One region of the Pseudomonas sp. 300 genome, then DNA from elsewhere that is predicted to be linked to it. Evidence: predicted binding sites of a transcription regulator. Region 1 holds the regulator's gene; the other holds the start of a gene.
The links. The regulator FliA, encoded in region 1, starts transcription of late flagellar genes. The targets are predictions, from matches to a motif close to CTAAAGTTTNNNNNNNNNNNGCCGNTAA.
Positions count from the first base shown of each region.

Region 2: the regulator FliA is predicted to act here: its motif matches at 1,609-1,636, upstream of Q7W83_RS22110 (methyl-accepting chemotaxis protein).

Region 1 covers NZ_JAVLRV010000002.1:2,743,326-2,747,894, reverse strand. Annotated here, with positions in the region: gene flhF (flagellar biosynthesis protein FlhF) at 1-1,193, shown strand, start outside; gene fleN (flagellar synthesis regulator FleN) at 1,310-2,140, shown strand; gene fliA (RNA polymerase sigma factor FliA) at 2,137-2,877, shown strand; gene Q7W83_RS18920 (chemotaxis response regulator CheY) at 3,045-3,416, shown strand; gene Q7W83_RS18915 (protein phosphatase CheZ) at 3,439-4,227, shown strand; gene Q7W83_RS18910 (chemotaxis protein CheA) at 4,274-4,569, shown strand, end outside.
Region 2 covers NZ_JAVLRV010000002.1:3,398,403-3,402,971, forward strand. Annotated here, with positions in the region: gene Q7W83_RS22100 (DUF721 domain-containing protein) at 1-49, shown strand, start outside; gene Q7W83_RS22105 (helicase HerA-like domain-containing protein) at 107-1,594, opposite strand; gene Q7W83_RS22110 (methyl-accepting chemotaxis protein) at 1,769-3,658, shown strand; gene Q7W83_RS22115 (glycosyltransferase family 4 protein) at 3,879-4,569, shown strand, end outside.

The DNA of each region.
Region 1 (4,569 bases):
ACAAGCTGTCGGCGCTGGCCCCACGTGTTCCAAACATGGAGCTCGAGGACGAGCTGCGCAAGACCCAGTCGCGGATCGTCACCGCCCAGGCCGAACTGAGCCTGCGTAGCGAGGGCGAGAGCGACAAGTCCACCAATCGCCAGTTGTTTGCCGGCCTGCCACTCACCGCCGCCGAACCGCTGATCGAACCGACTTACACTGAACCCCGTCGTGCAGCGCCGGCGCCCGCGCCAGCCTCCGGCGGTGTCGATCCGCGGGCGTTCGATTCGATGCGTTTCGAACTCAACAGCCTGCGCGAACTGATGGAAGTACAACTCGGCTCCTTGGCCTGGAACCAGCTGCAAGGCAGCCGTCCGGCCCAGGCCAACCTTTGGCGTCGCCTGCAGCGCATCGGTTTGTCCGGCCCGTTGTCCCGCGATCTGCTGGAAATGATTACCGGCATCGAAGAGCCCCGTCAGGCCTGGCGCATGTTGCTGGCGCACCTGGCGCGGATGATCGCCACGCCGGAAGTCGAGCCACTGGAAGAGGGCGGCGTGATTGCCATGGTCGGCCCTGCGGGCATGGGCAAGACCACCACGCTGGCCAAGCTTGCGGCCCGTTACGTGCTCAAGTACGGCGCTCAGAACATCGCGCTGGTGAGCATGGACAGCTACCGTATCGGTGCTCAGGAACAACTCAAGACGCTCGGTCGGATCCTCAATGTGTCGGTCACCCACGTCGATCCGGGCCAGTCCCTGGTGCAGGCGCTGGATCCGTTGCTGCGCAAGCGCGTGGTGCTGATCGATACCGCGGGCCTTCAGGCCAGCGATCCGGCATTGCGCATGCAGCTCGAAAGTCTGGCCGGCCGTGGCATCAAATCAAAAAATTATCTGGTTCTGGCAACCACCAGCCAGAAACAGGTTCTAACCGCCGCGTATCACAGTTACAAGCGCTGCGGGCTCGCTGGCTGCATCCTGACTAAACTGGATGAAACGGCAAGCCTGGGTGAGGTGTTGAGCCTGGCAATCAGTCATGAATTGCCGGTGGCTTACCTGACCGATGGACCGCGTATTCCGGATGATTTGCATCTGCCGCGTCGTCATCAGTTGGTCAGCCGCGCCGTCAGCGTGCAAATGCAGGAAGAACCCAGCGAAGAAGCCATGGCTGACATGTTCGCTGATATTTACCACAGCCCGACCAAGCAGGTTGGCTGAGGTATTAATGAACAGTTTTTGTACCTACATCGATGGTCTGCCATGCATTGTTCAGTTGATGAACGCGCAGCCAGTAATGTGGCCTCCGTCTATGCAAGACAAGGTAAAGAAATAACATGGGCAGCATGCATCCCGTACAGGTGATCGCGGTGACCGGCGGCAAAGGTGGCGTCGGGAAGACTAACGTGTCAGTGAACTTGTCCCTGGCTCTAGCTGAGCTCGGCCGGCGCGTGATGCTGCTGGACGCCGATCTGGGGCTGGCGAACGTTGACGTCCTGCTGGGACTGACACCCAAACGTACCCTGGCCGACGTCATTGAAGGCCGCTGTGAGCTGCGCGACGTGTTGTTGCAAGGCCCCGGCGGAATCCGCATCGTCCCGGCCGCGTCCGGCACTCAAAGCATGGTGCATCTGAGCCCGGCTCAGCATGCCGGTCTGATCCAGGCCTTCAGCGATATCGGCGACAACCTCGACGTGCTGGTGATCGACACCGCTGCAGGGATTGGTGACTCGGTAGTCAGTTTCGTTCGTGCCGCGCAAGAAGTCTTGCTGGTGGTCTGCGACGAGCCGACCTCGATCACCGACGCCTACGCCCTGATCAAACTGCTCAACCGCGACTACGGCATGAACCGCTTCCGGGTCCTGGCCAACATGGCCCAGAGCCCGCAGGAAGGCCGCAACCTGTTCGCCAAGTTGACCAAGGTCACGGACCGCTTCCTCGACGTCGCCTTACAATACGTCGGTGCGGTGCCGTACGACGAAAGCGTGCGCAAGGCTGTGCAGAAGCAGCGCGCGGTCTATGAAGCCTTTCCGCGCTCCAAGTGTTCCCTGGCTTTCAAGGCCATCGCACAAAAGGTCGATACCTGGCCGCTGCCCGCCAACCCGCGTGGGCACCTGGAGTTTTTCGTCGAGCGCCTCGTGCAACAAACGGCAGGACCCGTGCTATGACCGCCAGCGGTTACAACCTCTACAAGAAGTCGGCACGTGACGCGCAGTACGAGCTGATCGAGCGTTACGCGCCACTGGTCAAACGCATTGCCTACCACTTGCTGGCGCGACTGCCCGCCAGCGTCCAGGTCGAAGACCTGATTCAGGCCGGGATGATCGGCCTGCTTGAAGTGTCCACCAAATACGACGCCAGCAAAGGCGCGAGTTTCGAGACGTACGCGGGCATTCGAATCCGCGGCGCCATGCTTGATGAAGTGCGCAAAGGGGACTGGGCGCCACGTTCGGTCCACCGCAATACCCGCATGGTCAGCGACGCAATTCGCTCGATTGAAGCTAAAACCGGCCGTGACGCTAAAGATCACGAAGTTGCGGCCGAACTCCAATTGAGTCTCGACGATTACTACGGGATTTTGAACGACACCCTGGGCAGCCGGTTATTCAGTTTCGACGATCTGTTGCAGGACGGCGAACACGAAGGGCTGCACGAGGATGGCGCGAGTGCTCATCTCGAGCCGTCACGCGATCTGGAAGATGAACGCTTCCAGGCGGCGCTGGCGGACGCGATTGCCAATTTGCCGGAGCGTGAGCGACTGGTGTTGGCGCTGTACTACGACGAAGAGTTGAATCTCAAGGAAATCGGTGAGGTCCTGGGGGTCAGCGAATCTCGGGTCAGCCAGTTACACAGCCAGTGCGCGGCCCGTTTGCGGGGGCGTTTGGGGGAGTGGCGAGCGCGCTGAAGGCAGTGTGGGGACACTGCGAACGTGGCTGGTGTGGTGTTGAACTGCGCCGGTCTCGATCTGTTGTGCTCCAGACAGTCATTGAGTGCTTTGCCGGATTGATTGAAATGGCGCGTCCAGGTGCTGGGGGCGTTTAAGACTGCTTGGAGGTCGAATTGGACAAGAACATGAAAATCCTCATCGTTGATGACTTCTCAACGATGCGGCGGATCATAAAAAACCTGTTGCGTGACCTTGGGTTCACCAACACGGTCGAGGCCGACGATGGCGTTACTGCCATTCCGGTTCTCAACAGCGGAAGCATCGACTTTCTGGTAACGGACTGGAACATGCCTGGCATGACCGGTATCGATCTGCTGCGTCATGTGCGCGCCGATGAAAAGCTCAAGCACCTGCCGGTGCTGATGGTGACCGCTGAAGCCAAGCGCGAGCAGATCATCGAAGCGGCCCAGGCCGGCGTAAACGGCTATGTGGTCAAACCCTTCACGGCCCAGGCGTTGAAAGACAAAATCGAGAAGATTTTCGAACGCATCGGTTGAGAAACTGCGCCACGGGGGAGCTATGGACCACAAAGAATCTTCACAGGGCGATTTTGAATCGACCCTGAAAAAACACGCGGTCGAACTGGTCGAAAGCCTTGAAAAAGGCAGGTTCGGCGACGCTGTGCAACTGATCCATGAGCTCAACCAGACCCGTGACCGCGGCCTGTATCAGGAAGTGGGCAAGCTCACCCGCGAGCTGCACAGCGCGATCGTCAATTTCCAGATTGACCCGCACATGCCGCAAGCCGAGGAAGTGTCCCAGATCACAGATGCCACCGAGCGTCTGGGTTACGTTGTCAAGCTGACAGAGGCCGCAGCCAACCGCACCATGGATCTGGTCGAAAACTCCACGCCGTTGGTCAACAGCCTGAGCGATGAAGCCCAGGCGCTGAGCACGGACTGGGGGCGGTTCATGCGTCGCGAAGTCGGGGCTGAGGAGTTTCGTGAACTGGCACGGCGTGTCGACGGTTTCCTGACACGCAGCAGCGTGGATAACCGTGCAGTGTCGAGCAACCTTAACGACATTCTGCTCGCTCAGGATTACCAGGACCTCACCGGTCAAGTGATCAAGCGTGTGACCCAACTGGTCACTGAAGTTGAAAGCAACCTGCTCAAGCTCGTGCTTATGGCCAGTCAGGTGGACCGCTTTGCGGGCATCGAACATGACCGTGAAGCGATGCTTGCAGAAAAAGATCCGCAAAAACATCTCTCTCAGGGTGAAGGTCCGCAGATTCATGCCGATAAAAGAGAAGACGTTGTGTCCGGTCAGGACGATGTGGACGACTTGCTATCCAGCCTAGGGTTTTAGAATTTTAGGCATTTTAGGTTTTTAGACCTGTAGGAGCACACCCTTAATGAGCTTCGGCGCCGATGAAGAGATCCTTCAGGATTTCCTGGTTGAGGCCGGCGAGATTCTAGAGCAACTGTCCGAACAGCTGGTCGAGCTTGAAAGCCGACCGGATGATGCGGACTTGCTCAATGCAATTTTTCGCGGTTTTCACACTGTAAAAGGGGGCGCCGGCTTCCTCCAGCTCAACGAGCTGGTGGAGTGCTGTCACATCGCCGAGAACGTGTTCGACATCCTGCGCAAGGGTGAGCGTCGCGTCGACTCGGAACTGATGGACGTGGTTCTCGAAGCGCTGGACGCGGT
Region 2 (4,569 bases), 660 kb from region 1:
GCGGGCGGCGCTGGAGCGACTGGCGGCTCACGCCAAACCAAAAGACTGACATCTAACCCATGTGGGAGCGAGCAGGCTCGCTCCCACATTTGACCGTGCCCGCTTGCTAGCGGCGTTTGCTACCGCCGAGCAGCGAACCCATCAACCCCCGCACCAACTGCCGCCCCAACTGATTGGCCGCCTGTCGCATCGCCGATTTCAACGCCTGCCCCGCCGCCGTGCCGAGGAATTCCCCGGCCTTGTCGGTGAAGCTCGGTTCCTCTGGTGCAGGTTTGCCCGGCGCCGGTTCGGCTTCTGGCGCCAAGCCTTTGCGTCCCATCAGCACTTCATAGGCCGATTCGCGGTCCACCGGTTTGTCATACCGCCCTTTGAACGGCGAGCCGGCGATCAGCACGGTGCGCTCGGTTTCACTCAGCGGTCCGATCCGCGATTGCGGCGGCGCGACCAATACGCGCTGGACCATTTCCGGCGTGCCCTTGTCCTGCAACGTGCCGACCAGCGCCTCGCCAATCCCCAGTTCGGTCAACACCGACAAGGTGTCGAACGCCGGGTTTGGCCGGAAACCATCGGCCACCGCACGCAGGGATTTCTGCTCCTTGGCGGTGAACGCACGCAAGCCATGCTGGATGCGCAGGCCGAGCTGCGCCAGCACGTCATCCGGCAAATCGCCCGGCGATTGGGTGACGAAATACACGCCCACGCCTTTCGAGCGAATCAACCGCACGACTTGCTCCAGTCGCTCCTGCAACGCCTTCGGCGTATCGGCGAACAACAAATGCGCTTCGTCGAAAAACAGCGCCAGCAGCGGTTTGTCGGCATCGCCGCGCTCCGGCAGTTGCTCGAACAGTTCAGCCAGCAGCCACAGCAGGAACGTCGCATAGACTTTCGGCGCCTCATGCACCAGACGACTGGCATCGAGCAAGTGAATGCGCCCACGCCCCTCGGCGGTGGGTTGCAGAATGTCTTCGAGTTGCAGCGCGGGCTCGCCGAACAAGGCTTCAGCGCCTTGTTGCTCCAGGGTCGCCAATCGACGCAACAGGGCCTGGCTGGAACCCGTGGTCATCAACGCGGCGTCATCGCCCAGCGATTCGGGGTGGTCACGCAGGTGATTGAGCAGCGCCTTCAGATCCTTCAAGTCCAGCAGCAACAGGCCTTCGCGGTCCGCGACTTTGAACGCGGCATACAGCGCCGATTGCTGGCTGTCGGTCAACTCCAGCAGGGCGCCAATCAACAGCGGCCCCATTTCGCTCAAGGTTGTACGCAATGGATGACCGGACTGACCTTGTATGTCCCACAAGGTGACCGGGTACGCCTGCGGCGTGTGATTCAGCCAGGGCATCCCGGCGATACGCTCGGCAATTTTGCCTTGAGGGTTGCCGGCCGCCCCAAGACCACACAGGTCACCTTTGATATCCGCCGCAAACACGGCCACGCCAGCATCACTGAACGCTTCGGCCAGTTTTTGCAGGGTGACGGTCTTGCCGGTCCCCGTTGCGCCCGCGACCAGTCCATGACGATTCGCCAGACGCATGGCCTGGGCGATCGGTTGCCCCGCGAGATCGGCACCGATAACAAGTTGAGAGGAATCAGGCATTTGGTCACCTTTGGTTAATCTTTGATCCTGCGCGGCCGATACAAAAGACTGAAAAGCCTCGGTAATCCCCCTAAGGAGAGGACGGAAATATCAGCTTGTTTTCATGACCGCCCACAGTGCGCTTCTTTATAAAAGCACGCCCTGGGCATTAAGACCTTAGCGGAACCCCAAGCCATGAACAAAAACCTGCGCTTCAGCCATAAAATCCTGCTTGCCGCCGCCCTCATCGTCATTGCCGCGTTCGCCTCGTTCACGCTGTACAACGACTATCTGCAGCGCAACGCCATTCGCAAGGACCTGGACAACTATCTGCAAGAAATGGGCAGTGTGACGGCCAACAATATTCAGACCTGGCTGACCGGCCGCAGTCTGCTGATCGAAAACCTCTCACAGAACGTCGCGCTGAACGCTGAAATCGGCAACGTCTCCAAGTTGCTGGAGCAGAAGGCGATGGCGTCGACGTTCATGGGCGTTTATCTGGGCAACAAGGATGGCACCTTCATCATTCGCCCGGACAGCAAAATGCCGGACGGTTATGACCCGCGCGCCCGCCCTTGGTACAAAAGTGCCCAAAGCACCAGCGGCTCGGCACTGACCGAACCCTACATCGATCTGGCGTCTGGCCAACTGGTCATTTCCATCGTCAACAGCGTGCTCAAGGACGGTCAAAATATCGGTGTGGTCGGTGGTGACCTGAGTCTGCAAGTGATCGCCGACAGCCTGAATGCGCTGGACTTCGATGGCATGGGCTATGCGTTTCTGGTCAGCGCCGACGGCAAGATCCTGGCGCACCCGGACAAAGCGCTGGTGATGAAGTCCCTGACCGAGGCGTATCCGAAAAACACGCCACGTATCAGCAGCGACTTCAGTGAAGTCGAAGCCGATGGCAAAACCCGCATCGTCACCTTCACCCCCATCAAAGGCCTGTCTTCCGTCAACTGGTACATCGGTCTGTCGGTGGATAAAGACAAAGCCTTCGCGAAGCTCAGCGAATTCCGCGCCTCGGCGGTCGTTGCGACCGTCATTGCGGTCGCGATCATCATCGCCTTGCTGGGCATGTTGATCCGCATCCTGATCCAGCCGCTGCATGTCATGACCCGCGCCATGGCCGATATCGTCGATGGTGAGGGCGACCTGACCAAACGCCTGACTATCCAGAACAACGATGAATTCGGTTTGCTCGGCACCGCGTTCAACCGTTTCGTGGAGCGCATCCACACCTCGATCCGCGAAGTGTCTTCGGCTACCGGCCAGGTCAACGAAGTGGCGCTGCGCGTAGTCGCCGCGTCCAACTCGTCGATGTACAACTCCGACCAGCAAGCTTCGCGCACCAGCAGCGTCGCCGCCGCCATCAATCAGCTCGGTGCCGCTGCGCAGGAAATCGCGCGCAACGCCGCCCAGGCGTCGAGTCAGGCCAGCGATGCCCGCAGTCTCGCCGAAGACGGCCAACAAGTGGTGGATCGCAGCATTGTCGCGATGAACCAACTGTCGAGCATGCTCAGCGCTTCGAGTACCAACATCGAATCGCTGAACAGCAAAACCGTGAACATCGGGCAGATTCTCGAAGTGATCACCAGCATTTCCCAGCAAACCAACCTGCTGGCGCTCAACGCCGCGATCGAAGCGGCCCGTGCCGGTGAAGCCGGGCGTGGTTTTGCCGTGGTGGCGGATGAGGTGCGCAATCTGGCGCACCGCACGCAGGAATCGGCGCAGCAGGTGCAGACCATGATCGAGGAGCTGCAAGTCGGCGCCCGCGAATCCGTCAGCACCATGAGCGACAGCCAGCGCCACAGTCAGGACAGCGTGGAAATCGCCAACCTAGCGGGCGAACGCCTGAACAGCGTGACGTTGCGTATTGGCGAGATTGACGGGATGAACCAGTCCGTGGCGACGGCGACCGAGGAACAGACGGCGGTGGTCGAGTCGATCAATGTCGACATCACCGAGATCAATACGCTGAACCAGGAAGGCGTGGAAAACCTGCAATCGACGTTGCGGGCGTGTTCGGACCTGGAACAGCAGGCGGCACGTCTCAAGCAGTTGGTAGGCAGTTTCAGGATTTAAGTCGCTCTTGCGGGCGCCTTCGCGGGCAAGCCCGCTCCCACAGTGATCTCAGTCGTACACATAACTAGTGTCCACCAAAAATCATTGTGGGAGCGGGCTTGCCCGCGATGGCGGCCTGTAACACACCGCAAAAACCTCGCCGACATCCCCGCCACAAAACCCCAACCGAACATCTATCCTTCATAAAGGTCAACCGAGGGAGCGCCACGGGACCGGAGGGATGTTCATCGTGCATATCGCTGACATAACCATGTTCTACGCCCCTGCCAGCGGTGGCGTGCGCACGTATCTGGATGCAAAACACCGTCGCCTGGGCGTCAAGCCCGGCATTCGCCACAGCCTGTTGATTCCCGGTTCCAACCTGACTGAACAGGATGGCGTTTACACGGTTCCGGCCCCCGCCCTGCCCTTCGGCAAGGGTTATCGTTTCCCTCTCCGTCTCGCTCCTTGGCGAAATGTCCTGCAGGATTTGCAGCCCGATCTGATCGAAGTCGGCGACCCGTACCTCACAGCCTGGGCGGCACTGGATGCCCGGCGCCAACTCGATGTACCCGTGATCGGCTTCTATCACTCGGACTTGCCGCTGCTGGTGAGCAATCGCATGGGCAATTGGGTCACAGCCAACGTCGAAGCGTATGTCAAAAAGCTCTACGGCAACTTCGACCGGGTCTTGGCGCCGAGCCGGATCATGGCCGACAAACTGATCAGCCTCGGGGTGAAGAACGTTTTCGTACAACCCCTGGGGGTCGACCTGCACACCTTCCATCCCGATGCCCGAGACCCGGGCCTGCGCGCAGAATTGGGCATCGATGAAAATACCCATCTGATGATTTTTGCCGGGCGCGGCTCCAAGGAAAAAAACCTGCCGGTGTTGCTCGACTGCATGAAGCGCCTGGGCCGCCGCTATCACT